Regions from separate parts of the Leuconostoc citreum genome, predicted to be linked through region 1. Evidence: predicted binding sites of a transcription regulator. Region 1 holds the regulator's gene; the other holds the start of a gene.

Region 1 (7,179 bases):
CATAGCAATGTCCTTAGCTGCTTCTTCGGAAGCACCATCAACAACAACTAACGCTGAAATTGAACCAGCTAAGTGAGAGTATGCACCAAAGTTTTCTGAATCAGTCTTTTCAACAACAGCAAAACGACGCAATGTGATCTTTTCACCAGTAATTTGTGATGTACCAATGATTTTATCATTCAATGTTTGGCCAGCTTCAACTTCTAATGCTAAAGCAGCTTCAACATCAGCAGGTGCCATTTCAACGACTGTATTAGCAACCGCCTTTAACAAATCATTAAATTCAGCGTTTCCAGCAACGAAGTCTGTTTCTGAGTTTAATTCAATAATTGCTGCTTTGTTGCCCTTGACAGCAACAAAAGTCATACCTTCAGCTGCAACACGGTCACCCTTCTTGGCAGCTTTTGCCATACCCTTTTCGCGGAGTAGGTCGATTGCCTTTTCCAAATCACCATCAGCTTCAACCAAAGCTTTCTTGGCATCCATCATACCAACAGATGTCTTATCGCGTAATTCTTTTACTTGTGCAGCAGTAATTGCCATTGTAATGCTCCTCTAAAATATTTATATGATTATTATATCATGGTTTTATTTGGTTTCGATGAAATAAAAAATGCCGTGTGCGTCCCATACAGGTCCGCAGGAACGGCAAATGTCATTTAATTATTAGTTATTGCCTTCTTCAACGATGTTAGCAATTTCTTCGATTGATTCTGTGTTTTCGTCACCAGCAACAAAAGCGTCTTCAGGTGCTGAATCTTGACCTTGACGACCTTCGATAATGGCATCAGCCATCTTAGCAGTAATCAAGCGAACGGCACGGATAGCATCATCGTTAGCAGGAATCTTAACGTCAACAACTTCAGGATTAGCGTTAGTGTCAATCATAGCCACAACTGGAATGTTTAACATGTTGGCTTCCTTAACGGCAATCTCTTCTTTCTTAGGATCAACAACAAACAATACATCTGGCAAACCAGGCATATCCTTGATACCACCCAAGAACTTGTTCAACTTTTCGCGTTGCTTGTTCAACAAGACAACTTCTTTTTTAGGTAATTGTTCGAATGTGCCATCTTCGGCCATTGCTTCCAAATCCTTCAAACGTTGGATACGTGTCTTGATTGTGTTCCAGTTAGTCAAAGTACCACCCAACCAACGGTGGTTGATGAAGTATTGACCAGCACGTGCAGCTTCTTCAGCAATTGCATCTGAAGCTTGCTTCTTTGTACCAACAAACAAGAAGTTAGCACCATCAGTTGATGCATTACGCATAAAGTTATATGCTTCATCAACTAACTTAACTGTCTTTTGCAAATCGATGATGTGAATACCATTACGTTCTGTAAAGATATACTCATCCATCTTTGGGTCCCAACGACGTGTTTGGTGACCGAAGTGTACTCCTGCTTCGAGGAGTTCTTTCATTGAAATAACTGCCATGATATGGCCTCCTAGGTTTTTTCCGCCGACAAATTCGACATTCATAATGACATTGCTGCACCTACATGAACTCGTTTGCCGTGTGTATTTGTCGCTATTCACAACATAAATAATTATACGTAATAGCTACCCTAAATGCAAGTACTTAATGCCATATATCTTCTGAAACACCCTTTAAAACCAAATAAGCCTCTTTTTGTTGCCGCGTTAGTTGCTTAAACATTGCTTCAGCGTGGAGTGCTTCGTGTTTCGTATCAAAAGATTCTGAGTGGATCATTTGAAGGGGGTGACGTGATTTAACCCGAGTAAATTTAGCCCCCTTACCCGCTTCATGAGTCGCCAAACGTTTTGCAAGATTATTCGTGAAACCACCGTAAAAATAACCATCTGCCGTATACAGCACGTAAAAATAGTAGTGTGCCATCATGACCATGACGTACCATATAAAATATCAGATACTGCTTTGGTATAGTTATTTTCCGATGTATAAGCAATGATTGGCGGCATAATCCGCACACCACCAGGTCGTCCTGATTTAATGGCTTCAATTAAAACCATATTGGCTTCACGATTTGCTTTACCATAAACAAACTGGATACGCTTAATCATCAATTTTCTGCTAGCAAAAGCAGCAAAAATATCCGCTAATCTATCTGGTCTATGAACCATGTAAAATTTACCGTTATTTTTCAGTAATTTATTCACGACTTGAGCTAAGCCTGGCAAATCAATTGTCAGTTCATGTCGCGCCAACTGGTAATGCTTATCGTGATTTGTTTTAGTTGTCTCATTTAATGGAAAATAAGGCGGATTAGATAACACAGTCTCCACCGAACCTGGCTGAATATCTTCAAATATAGTTTTCATATCAGATTCAATGACTGAAACCCGTTGCGTCAACTCATTCATCGCAATACTACGTTTCGCCATGTCTGCCAGTTCTGGCTGTATTTCGACTAGAGCCAACTTGCCAGTAACTTTAGGGGCGTAAAATAAGCCAACAGCCCCTGTCCCAGCACCAAGGTCAACCGTCAAGCCTGTCCCTTTGCCTTTCACATCAGCAAAATGGGCTAACAATACTGCATCCAAAGAATAAGAAAACATATCTGGATTTTGAATAATATTTATTTTTTGTGATGGCAAACCATCAATTCGTTCGCCTTCTTTAAGAATTGGTTGAATCATTGTTTTTTTCTCGCTTTATCGTGTAAAATGGGTAGATAGTTTATGAGGTGAATAAATAATGAAATTTTATGATTTTCTGCGTATTATTGCAGTTGGTATCGTGTGGGCGGTAACCGGTCGCATTAAATATATGAATAAAGATCGCATCCCGACCGATGATAACTATATATTAGTCGGCCCACATCGTACTTGGTGGGATCCGGTATGGTATGCGATTGCTGCCTATCCGAAGCCTTTCATTTTCATGGCTAAAATCGAGTTATTCAAATTCAAACCACTGGCTTGGTTAATTAAATCCGCAGGCGCTTTTCCGGTTGATCGCAATAATGTTGGTCCAAGTGTCATTAAAACACCTGTTAGAGAACTGAAATCAGGTAACCGCTCATTAATTATGTTCCCGTCAGGATCACGGCATAGTGACGATTTAAAATCCGGCACGTTAGTTATTGCTAAAATGTCAGGCAAAGCCATTGTGCCAGCCGTTTACCAAGGACCTGTAACATTTGGTCAACTATTTAAGCGTAATAACACGACAATCAATTTTGGTGAACCCATTGTCATTGACCGCAAAGATAAGTTAGACAAAGAAAACATTACCAAATATACCGTTAAGATTCAAGCCGCTTTCGATCAATTGGATGCTGAAGTTAATCCTAACTGGCGTTATATCGACCCTAAACGTGAAAAAAAATAAGCCAAATGGCTTATTTTTTTTGTGACTGTTCACTTTGTTGTTTCATTTGTGCCATCATTTGGTTGAGCTTTTTCTGTGATGGCTTTTGACCCATTGACATCATCATCGACTTCATCATTTCCTCTGAAATTGGTGGATTCTTTGCCAAATAACTCTTCATTGAGTTACGCGCGACAAAGAAACCAATGACAAGTCCAATAACTAGCCCTAAAACAAAGATTAAGATTCCAAATCCTAAATTCATGGTTCAACAACCCCTTAATAAAATGTCTATGAGTTATTATAGCATAAAGTTGCGATTGATAAAGTCGTTCTTTACAAAGATAGCGCACAATTTCTGACAATAATGTGCCGAATTTTTCGAAAAAACGAACAAACGTTTGATTAATTATTTTATTTTAGTTATAATGAAATTACATTAAACTACGTTTAGTAAGGATTAAACCCATCATGGCAATTCAGGAAAGCAAACAAATTCAAGTTTTAAGATTTATTCACGAAGCTCAGCTAAATAATGGTTATCCCCCAACCGTGCGTGAAGTTGGTGAAGCTGTGGGGCTTTCTTCATCCTCAACCATTCACGGTCACATTGAAAGATTGGTCAAAAAGGGTTATCTGTTAAAGGATGCTTCAAAGCCGCGCGCTCGAGCAATTGAAGTGACTGATTCTGGATTAGAGGCACTTGGTGTATCAACAACACCGGGTCGAATTCCAGTTCTTGGTCAGGTAACTGCTGGCGCACCGATATTAGCAGTAGAAGAAGAAGCTACTGAATTTTTCCCAATTCCTGATAATTTGATGCAATTTGATGGCGATATGTTTATGTTGAATGTTCGTGGTAATTCAATGATTAACATTGGTATCCTAGATGGTGACAAGGTCATTGTCAGAAAACAAGATAATGCTGATAACGGTGATGTTGTTGTTGCCATGAATGACGATGACGAAGCCACAGTCAAGCGTTTTTTCCGCGAAGCAGATCATTTCCGTTTACAACCAGAAAACGATGCGATGGCGCCAATCATCCTTAAACAAGTTGCTATATTAGGTAAAGTTATTGGCTTATACCGAGATGCTATTTACTAATAACAAATAAAAAAGCTGACATGGCTTTAAAGCCATGTCAGCTTTTTTATTATGCCCAAGTTTCAGGACTTTTTTGCCAATCAGTTAAAGTTGCTAACTGTGATTGATTTAAGTCACCACGAGCAATGGCTGCATGAACTAATTGCGAATAGGTTGTTAATGACTGAAAAGTTAAGTTTTCCGCCGAAAAATTAGCGATGCCGGCTGGCAATTCATAAGAGAAAATCGACACAACGCCAAGAACGTTGGCGCCTTCTTGGCGAACAGCTTTAACTGCACCCAAAACTGAGCCACCCGTCGAAATTAAATCATCAATCAAGACAACATTTTTACCCTTTACTTCAGCTCCTTCTGTCTGTCTACCAGCACCATGATCTTTTGGCTTGGAACGGACATAAATCATCGGTTTATCTAACCCTTCAGCAACCCAAGCCGCATGAGGAATACCGGCCGTTGCAACACCACCAATAATGTCAGCATCAGGATAGTATGATTGAATTAATTCAGCTAAACCTTTGAAAATATTTTGGCGTACCGCTGGAAAACCAATCGTCATACGATTATCCGTATATATTGGGCTTTTAATGCCAGAGGCCCAAGTAAATGGTGATTCTGGTGAAAATTTTACGGCCCCAATGGCTAATAAATCATTGGCTACTTGTTCTGCATAGTTTGTCATATTCTTAGTCCTTACACCATTCTTGTAAAACACGTTGGTAGGCTTCTAGTGGTGATACCGCTTGCGTAATTGATCGACCCACAACTAAGCCAGTCGCGCCATGATGACGCGCTTTTTGTGGTGTTGTAACACGTCTTTGATCACCATTATCATCGCCTAGCAGACGAATACCTGGTGTAATTCGTACAAATGACTGACTCGTTACTGCCTGAATAGCTTTGGCCTCTTCAGGTGAACTAATCGTACCGTCAACACCCACCTGAAAAGCCATAGCAGCTAAATGGGTCACTGTATCAACTAAACTTGCCTGTGTCAACTGTGTTGCTTGCATTTCCGACTCTGAAAAAGAAGTCAATTGAGTCACGGCCAGCAACTTCATGCTATCAGGCTTATTAGCTACTGCCGCCGCCATCATACGTGCACCACCTGAAGCATGAATCGTTAAATATTGAATATCTAATTTTGAAATGCTTGCAACTGCTCGACCGACCGTATGTGGTATGTCATAAAGCTTTAGGTCCAAAAAGATTGTGTACCCTTGCTGGCGTAACTCATTAACAAATGTTGGCCCTTCTGCATAGAAAAGTTCCATACCGACTTTTAAAGCTGGCTTATTAGTCAAACTGTCAAATTGTTTCAAAAATTTTCTGACAGCAAAGGCATCTGGAAAGTCTAACGCAATAAATACTGGTTCTTGCTTCATATTTATTCCTTTCGCTACGGCGAGTTAAATGATAAAACGACTACTTTTTGAAAGTTTTGGTGACTTCTTCAACATTAGAAAAACCATACTTATCTAAAGCACTTGGCAACTCACGAATAATGTCTGCCATTACTTGATGATTACCTGCTAAAGCTGTACCAATTTGCACAGCACTAGCACCAGCCATCATTAACTCTAGCGCATCATCGACGGTACTCACACCACCAACTCCAATTACTGGAATACTAACTGTTTGAGCTGTCTCGTAAACAAAACGGACTGCAATCGGATGGACTGATGTTCCCGACATGCCACCAGTACCGCGTGCCAGTCGTGCTTGTCTGGTATTTAAATCTAAGCTCATACCGACAACCGTATTGATTAATACGATACCGTCAGCACCAGCCGTTTTAACTGCTTTAACAATAGGCTTAATATCAGTTACATTTGGTGACATCTTAGCATAAATGGGTAAAGTTGTTGCAGCGCGCATAGCATGAATAACTTCCGCAGCTGATTCCGCCGTCACACCAAAAGCCATACCACCACGGTCAACGTTTGGACAAGATAAATTCGCCTCAATAGCTGTGACTTGTTTTGTCGCCGTTAAGCGTTCTGTTAAAGCTACATATTCCCCGACTGTTTCACCTGCTACAGAAGCTAACACGGGTAAGGTTTTGTATTTCTCATGAATAGCTGGCAAAATGTCAGCAACAACTGCCTCAATACCAGGATTTGCGAGACCAACCGAATTTAAAATACCGCTTGGTGTATTGATAATCCAAGGTTGTGGATTACCTGCTCTGGCTGACATGGTCACCGTTTTTGTCACCAATGCACCAGTTTCTTCAATAGCATAACCTTTATCTTCAAGTCCAAAGAACACTGCACCTGATGAATTCATAATAGGATTTTTCAGGTCTAAACCAGGTAATTTTACAGCTAAGCGTTCTGACATCATCACTAACTCTCCTCATTTGTTTTCAAACTCCACACAATAGATCATCACAAGCTTATTTCATCTCGTTGACTGTGAAACTACGACTTTCCAGTACATCCAAAAAGGCACTAACTGTGTCCAATGCAGTAAATAATGGCACAGCATTTTCAATGGCTGCATTACGAATCAAGCGACCATCGGACTCAGCACGATCATCGGCTTGTGTTGTGTTGATCACCACCTGTAATCGTTGTGAACGTAACGCCGCAACAGAGTTGTTATCAGATTCCGCAATTTTGTCTAAAATGTCTACCGGTAAACTTTGTTCAGCAAAGTGCGCCCCTGTCCCAGATGTCGCAAATAAAGCGAAACCAAGATTATTGAAGCGCTTAGCTAAATTAATTGCTTCAGCCTTATCAGCATCAGCAACGGTAAACAAGACATTGCCA
Region 2 (7,179 bases), 280 kb from region 1:
TGAATAGATTTTGCTTGTTGGTCAAGTTGATCTAAGCGTTGATTTGCTTCATTTATGAGTGCTTTGATTGATTTTTTAGCCATAGTGGACTCCTTTTTTGTTAGATAACACAGTCACTATAACAAGAAATAAATATGTTACAAAAAGTGGAACGGAAATATTTGAGCATTAGGTCATGCCCCCAGACCCCCGGACATGCACTTGACAGGCGTGGTTAATACCACACCAATCAAGTACATTGGGGGTTCAAAGAAAACCACGCAATATTAAGCAGTTCTAGCTTAATATTGCGTGGTTTTTATGTTCCCTGCTGGCTGTTTAATCTGTTTCATTCTTGCTTTTGTGACTACCAAAACTTTAACAAGCTAAGCAAATCTAAGGTCTAAAGACCTAAGATTTGGGGCTAAATTTGCAAGGTCAAGCACTACGTGTCGCTTTGCGAACCTTGCAAACCCGCCCTAGCCTGTTCTAGTTTGTCCGTTCACAACGCAATAAGAATTAAAAAGACGACACATCAGCCGTCAGGAAAGTGAGAACTCACATGAAGTTATTTTACGTACGCCTAGAAACGCTCATTAACGGACACACCAGACGTTATGCCAGTACCGACAAAACAATCGTTATGACCGGTGGTTATCCTGTTCACTTTGAAATATATGGTATCAAGCGAAATGATAACTTCATTTTGGGGCATACACACACTGTCTTACAAGAACGCTATGGACAAGATGTTGAATTGATACAAATTGATAAGGACGGTAACCAAGTATGACACGACAATATTATGATGATTTTTCAAAATTACCCTTAGCTAAAATGGCGCAAGCTATGACAGACATGACCTTTAACTACAATGAAACTAAGGTGCCTACTAGTCATTATAAAAAGCAATTGGGCAAAGGTTTTGAAGAGTTAATTGAAGCAAATGTGAGTGTATCAATTGTGTCAACTATCTTTAATACTTTGCAAGCTTTGCAAAAAGAGAGTCCTAAATTATTCTATCAAGCCCTACTATGCCTTGATACGAATGTTAAACCAAGTAGTATTACAGCCAGTCAATATCAGGCAATGGAATTTACTTGGTCACAGTTTGAATTAAACAAACAAAAGCATATTATTGATAAGTCTTACGTGCAAATGTTTAACCAAGTTGAAGAAAATGGTTTGACTTACTATATGGATAATCAACAGGAGCCAGACGTTTAAGCTCGTTTATTTTGCAAGAATTGACCGATAATAAACATATCACGCTTAGAGTAACTAATTAAGGAGATCAAAGTGTCAATCGTTACCGTTAAATATATGGAAATATTGGAAAAACAGCTAGAGAAAGCAATAGAAATCGACAGACAAATGTATCGTGATGAAAAAGTGGTATTAGGTTCAGATGACTTAACTGCCAATGAAATTCAAGCAATACGTAATGAATTTGCTACTGAATTCGAACAAATTTAATGAAAGAAGTCTTGATATAGCGCTATATGTTTTCACTTTGAAATTGATTGTTATTCTCGTGTTAATCATGATAATTGGATATTACATTGCGGGCGTGGTTAATAATGCCAGACGTCATGACGATGAATAACTATGGTGAATTTTTTCGCCATGTTCCCCAGACCCGCAAGCGGGATCGAACACGCTTCGCTCGCCTGCCCAAGCTCATGGGTGCCACTTCGCTTTGAGTCAAACAGTGTGCCACAACCAGTGACTTGTAAGCTGTGGTGGTTTTACCACAGCAACAAGCACTAGAACATAATAAAAGGGCTGCGTAAATTCGCTCTGCTCACCCTTTTATTAAGCTCTGCTTGTGGCGCATGTTCTTCGTCAAAACGAAATAACACACCAATCTCAGGCAGGGCCGACAGGAAAAAGGTTTTGCCTGGTTGGGTACATAGAGATTCGATTCTCAGGAGGACTATCATGATTATGACTCATCTTACTCAGTTCATTGCCAGCATTGCCGCACTCATTATCAGCCTGGATGTTATTTTAATGGTCATTAATGGCACAATGCTCTATGTTGTAATCACCATCGTCGGTTTTTATTTCATTCTGAGTTTAGCTTTCAAAAAACCAGCCTTGAAAGTTTTGCGATGCTGGATTCAAACGGGCCAAACAAAAATAAAGGACAAACATTATTATGAACAGAAAAAACATAGCAGTCGAATCAAATTTTGAGGCACTACCAACAGTTGAAATTAACGGTAAGCCTACTTACCCATGTCTAGCTCAAGAAATTTTAGAAGACAAAGTGTTTGGACCACGGGTATTAAGACGTTTGAATCATCTATTAATGGCCCATCCTAATGGCTTATCTGAATCGGGTCATGATTGGTATTTTGGGTATTTAGTCTGTGCTTATACACAAACACACTATGGCGTTAAAAATTTATTAAACTATCCTTCTGTCACAAAAAACCTTTTTGTTTTATGTACGCAGCAAGTTGCTTGATGGAGGTTGAACTATGTTAATTTTTTGTTTATGCTTATTAGCAATGTTTGTCTGTTGGTTATTTGGCCACATTTTAGGTTACTTGATATATTTAGTGATTCTTTTTACGGGCCATATCATCAATTTTTGGGCATTTTACCTATCAATATTAACGTTGGTATTGATGATTCATTGGATCGGTGTCACACAATTAACTGAAATCTTAATATTAATTCTCGTCATTTTAATTATTTCGTTGCTTTCTTTATTAGTAGCAAGGCAATTGAAGAAAAACTAAGAGCATAAGAAAAGGCCTTGGATAAAGCTATCCAAGACCCAGAGCGCATGGTTGATAAGACGCCTCTTACCAACCCCACTATTTTATCATATATCAAGATAACGCCACAGAAAGGAACGGCTATGAATTACCAGCAATACCTTAAACGTTATAAAAATGATAACCATCGTCGTCATGACGCTTTACCTGAACCAGGCAAAGCTGTTCTAATCGCGGCAGAACTCAGTCGACGCTATGCGCCTGACCAAATTACCATTCGCTCACGAGTAAGACTAGCTCAGTGGTTTAATATTACGGTTCCAGTATTGATTCGGTTATAACACCTGGTAGCCAACTATCGTTATCATAAGTTTTGTCCGCTTAAACAAGAAACAATATCTCTGCCTAAAGTAGACAATAGATAGATACCTTAATTAGTTGTCACGGTTAATTTGGTACGCTGTTGCAATTCTTGCTTGATGACGCTTAATTTTTCTCGATAGCTGCCATTTAAGCGACCCACCTGTTTGGAAGTTGTTGCAAACCCTATTTTATGGTATTCAAAGAAGATATTAACTTCATCGCTGTACGGTTCATATATGATACGGACAGCATATAACGTATTCTTTTGCTTAGTAAACAACTTAGCAATATCTTGGACAATTTTGTCTAACTCAGTCATTGGAAATTACCACTGCTCTAATATCTTCGAAGAGAATTTGTTGTTGATCAATAACAACACCACGGTCAGTAAAGCCAGAAACCAAGCCGGTGATATTAGGTAACATATCACCATCGGCATGTTGTGTGTCTGTCTGAACAGTCGTTAATAAATAATTTGTGGTGGCAAACTGCAATTGATGCTTAATTTCTTTTAGAGGCATTCTTGGTAATCTTTTGTTTACAGTATGTCTCTTTTTTTCGTCATTATTTAGGAGTGCAGTATGATCTGACAGAAAGTAACCATTCCACTTAATTTTGCCGCGTTCTCGATAATCATTTTTAAAATAGTTGTTTACTGTATTTTTAAAATCGTCATTCATATGTTCTCTCACCAAAGTTTATGTAAAAGGATTACCGTATTTTTTAGAATACTCATAAAATCCTAGTTTCTGTAAAGCAATTTCTTTTTCAATAGATGCTGTGTCTTTGAAATTAATCATTTGTAAAACCTCGAATGCGAAATCTAGTGATGCTGTGCCATTAGCAGTTACTAGATTCTGATCTCGAACTGATTGTTTTTCTAAGAAATGTTGTTGATTGTTATAGTCGGTATACTCTTTCCAAAGATAAACAGAATTTCCAGTATGTTTAAAGTTATTCAAAAGTCCTTTTTTTGCTAAATAATCAACTGCTCCACAAATTGCCCCAACAGGTTGACCATTCAAAAGACGTTTTTCTAATAAATGATATAATTCTTCATTCTCTATAGCCCAAGAGTTCCCTCCAATTAAAATCAAGAGGTCAATATTTTCTGGGATTTCATCTATCGTTATATCAACAACTGTTCTAAAACCGCCGATTGAAGGTACTTCCTTGTTGATCGAAGCCGTCTTTACTTTCCACTCTTCAGCTTGATTAAGCATGCTTGATAAGTGAGCACCTTCCCAATCTGCATAATCATCTAATATCAAAAAAACTGCTTGTTTCATAATATTTCCCTTTCTAGTCATAACTGTTTCCGCCATTGTGTCCACCGACTAAAGTGGCACGATTAATGGCTGTTGCCCCTTCTGTTTTCGACATTGCACGCATGATAGCAGTTGTGCCGAATCGTTTTCGTAGTTCATCAACTACTTTATCAATTTTATTACTGTTAATTTGTTTTTCCGGCTGACTAAACAAATCAAGCTGCACCCCAACATCATCAACTAATCCACCATAGTCGATACCAATGTTGCGAATGACTTCGCCTTGCCAATATTTTTCAAATAATGTGATCATGATCTGCATCAAATTTCGAGTGTCATTAGTTGGCTGTATCCGTAATTGCTTCCTGAAACCATGCGAATGCTGCTTTTCAGCTTCAGCAAATGAATAACCAATGAAGAGGCTAACTAATGAGGTTTGTTTTTTGTGTGAGCGGATTCTGGAAGCTACCTGATCAGCCATTTCTCTGATTACCACTTCAATCTCATCACGCTTATGATAGTCCCTTGGTAAAACTTGCGAATTACTATAAGATTTGCTTTTGGGGACAATGACATCTGTCAATTCAGTACGATCTATGCCCCAAGACAAAGCATACAGTTGTTCACCAACAATACCAAGTTTAGCTCGGAAAAAATAAGGATCTTGATGAGCTATATCATAAACCGAATGAATGCCCATTTTGTCTAGTTTCACTGCTGTTCGATTGCCAATGCTCCAAATATCATTCAACTTGGTTATTGGCCATAATTTATTGGGCACGTCATCATAATGCCATACACCCATGAGTTGCTTGTCATGCTTAGCTTCTATATCAAGCGCAATTTTGGCCAAGACAGGCGAATCGCCGATGCCAATCGTTAAATAAATACCGGTTTCCTTTCTGACCCGTTCTTGAATCTGACGTGCAACTTGTTCTGGTGTTGAACCAAAAAATCCCCAGGTCTCCGTTAAATCAAGAATAGATTCATCAATCGAGTAAGGTAATACCTTATCTTCAGTGGTGTACTCGCGATAAATCTGGTTTATTTTTAAATTTTCTTGAATATATAGATTCATTCTTGGATGGGTAATGACGAGTCGTTGGTCTTGAGGTAAGTCTCTTTGTCGCATGACATTAGTGATTCCTAGCTGCTTTTTGGCCGTTGGTGATGCTGCTAAGACTAGCCCACCATTAGTATTTGCTTGTTCAGACATCACCACCAAGAAAGACTTTAATGGATTAAGTCCGCGTTTCACGCTTTCAACACTAGCGTAGAAACTTTTGGAATCAATCAGCATGAACACGCGTCTTGTTTCACTCAGATAATTGTACTCGGATATGGCTAATGGTTCTTTATTTGCAATCATTGTTATAACCTCAAATAACTAATAGACTCTTCTTTTATTATACGAACAAACGTTCCCTTTAGCAAGAAGTAATTCTTTTTTATTTTCAGTTAACTTTGTAGCTTTATAATGTAGTTATAGTCAGTTAGACATGACTATCTCTCTTCCACAATTTATTTCCATTCTCTCCCATTAAAGAGCTGACTAACTCCCAGGTCAGCTTTTTTATTTAATATAGCGTCAATATTTTTTTACAACGAATACTGTAATATAAAATCAAAAAGCCATAGCGCGAACTACAAATCATAGCAAAACACTTTCGAAAGTAATCATATTATCATTAGAAAAAATAACCATTATCTTGGGAAAGATAACGGTTATTTTTTGTGCTGTTTTTATCAACACAAACAACTAGAGTAATCAACGCGCCATTAGCCATATATAGGTATATCGCTTAATGCCTAACTTAATACAATTGTCTACAATCACTGTAATAAACTTCCTTTAATTAAATCCAAAAGTAAATTATTAAAAGTTGACGTTTGATCATTTAAACTACCAAAAAATTCTTTATCAATATTTTCAACAATTGGAACAGATTTTTCGACTAAAAAATGTCCATTATCTGTTAAAGTAATCAATTTTGCTCTTGTATCAGTATGCGAAATATTCCTTGTCACAAAGCCCTTTTTTTCAAGATTCTTTACAATAGTGGAAATGGTCATAACATCTATATTAGTAGCGTTTGCTATATCTACTTGATTCACTTTTTCTTGGTTATTAATTAGAAAGGATAAGCTAGTCAAAACGATAAACTGAGGGTGTGTCAAACCAACCTCACTAAGCGCTTTCTTTATTCTTTTATGCCAAAGATTATAAACTCTGATGAAAGAATAACCTATTGATTTATCTGATTGTTGATCAAATTCGGAAGGGAAATTATAATTCATTAGCTGCCTTTACTAATCCAAATACTGAATTTGGTACGTCTTTAAATATTTTTCCAACAAATCGGCTATCTTCAAAGGTCTCAAGACGATTATCCGGAACAAACTCTACAGAATGCTTAACCACAATTTTGTCATCTTTTGAGATGAGTTGGTGGATAAAAGAAATTTCACCAACATGAGGAATAACAGTTAAATCAGTGAATTCAGAATTCTTTTCTACCTTAACTAATTCAAATGACATTTCAGGTTGCCCTTTTAATTTCATAGTGCCCTTTGTACCTTGCACAAATTGACCGGATAAAGAAATATCTTCTAGATCCGATTCCCATTTAAACCAGTTATTGACATCTGAATACATATTCCAGATTTTATCAATATCAACTAATGTTTCTGTCTCAAAACTGAACTTCATAATCTACACCTCTTTTTAATATGTATTATTATTATAAGTGTTAATATCATTATTTGCAAGCATTTCTCTATTTAATCAGATTCAATACTTATATATTAGTGTGTAAAAAAATCCTTGATGTCAGCTGTTA

Evidence for each region. Region 1 encodes LexA, which represses DNA repair genes until DNA is damaged. Its sites were predicted from a motif close to CNAACANNTGTTNG; they were not measured.
Region 2: the regulator LexA is predicted to act here: its motif matches at 5,751-5,764, upstream of FGL72_RS04550 (Y-family DNA polymerase).

Annotation. Positions count from the first base shown of each region.
Region 1 is NZ_CP042410.1:619,036-626,214, reverse strand. Features, by position in the region: gene tsf (translation elongation factor Ts) at 1-543, opposite strand, end outside; gene rpsB (30S ribosomal protein S2) at 667-1,443, opposite strand; gene FGL72_RS03085 (GIY-YIG nuclease family protein) at 1,589-1,867, opposite strand; gene FGL72_RS03080 (tRNA1(Val) (adenine(37)-N6)-methyltransferase) at 1,867-2,628, opposite strand; gene FGL72_RS03075 (lysophospholipid acyltransferase family protein) at 2,687-3,322, shown strand; gene FGL72_RS03070 (YneF family protein) at 3,333-3,566, opposite strand; gene lexA (transcriptional repressor LexA) at 3,773-4,408, shown strand; gene pyrE (orotate phosphoribosyltransferase) at 4,458-5,087, opposite strand; gene pyrF (orotidine-5'-phosphate decarboxylase) at 5,092-5,790, opposite strand; gene FGL72_RS03050 (dihydroorotate dehydrogenase) at 5,831-6,751, opposite strand; gene carB (carbamoyl-phosphate synthase large subunit) at 6,804-7,179, opposite strand, start outside.
Region 2 is NZ_CP042410.1:903,514-910,692, forward strand. Features, by position in the region: gene FGL72_RS04500 (hypothetical protein) at 1-83, opposite strand, end outside; gene FGL72_RS04505 (hypothetical protein) at 542-772, shown strand; gene FGL72_RS04510 (hypothetical protein) at 769-1,206, shown strand; gene FGL72_RS09725 (hypothetical protein) at 1,279-1,455, shown strand; gene FGL72_RS04515 (hypothetical protein) at 1,921-2,178, shown strand; gene FGL72_RS04520 (hypothetical protein) at 2,141-2,452, shown strand; gene FGL72_RS04530 (hypothetical protein) at 2,747-3,049, shown strand; gene FGL72_RS04535 (hypothetical protein) at 3,139-3,390, opposite strand; gene FGL72_RS04540 (hypothetical protein) at 3,383-3,751, opposite strand; gene FGL72_RS04545 (type 1 glutamine amidotransferase family protein) at 3,770-4,360, opposite strand; gene FGL72_RS04550 (Y-family DNA polymerase) at 4,374-5,708, opposite strand; gene FGL72_RS04555 (MarR family winged helix-turn-helix transcriptional regulator) at 6,173-6,637, opposite strand; gene FGL72_RS04560 (SRPBCC family protein) at 6,627-7,049, opposite strand.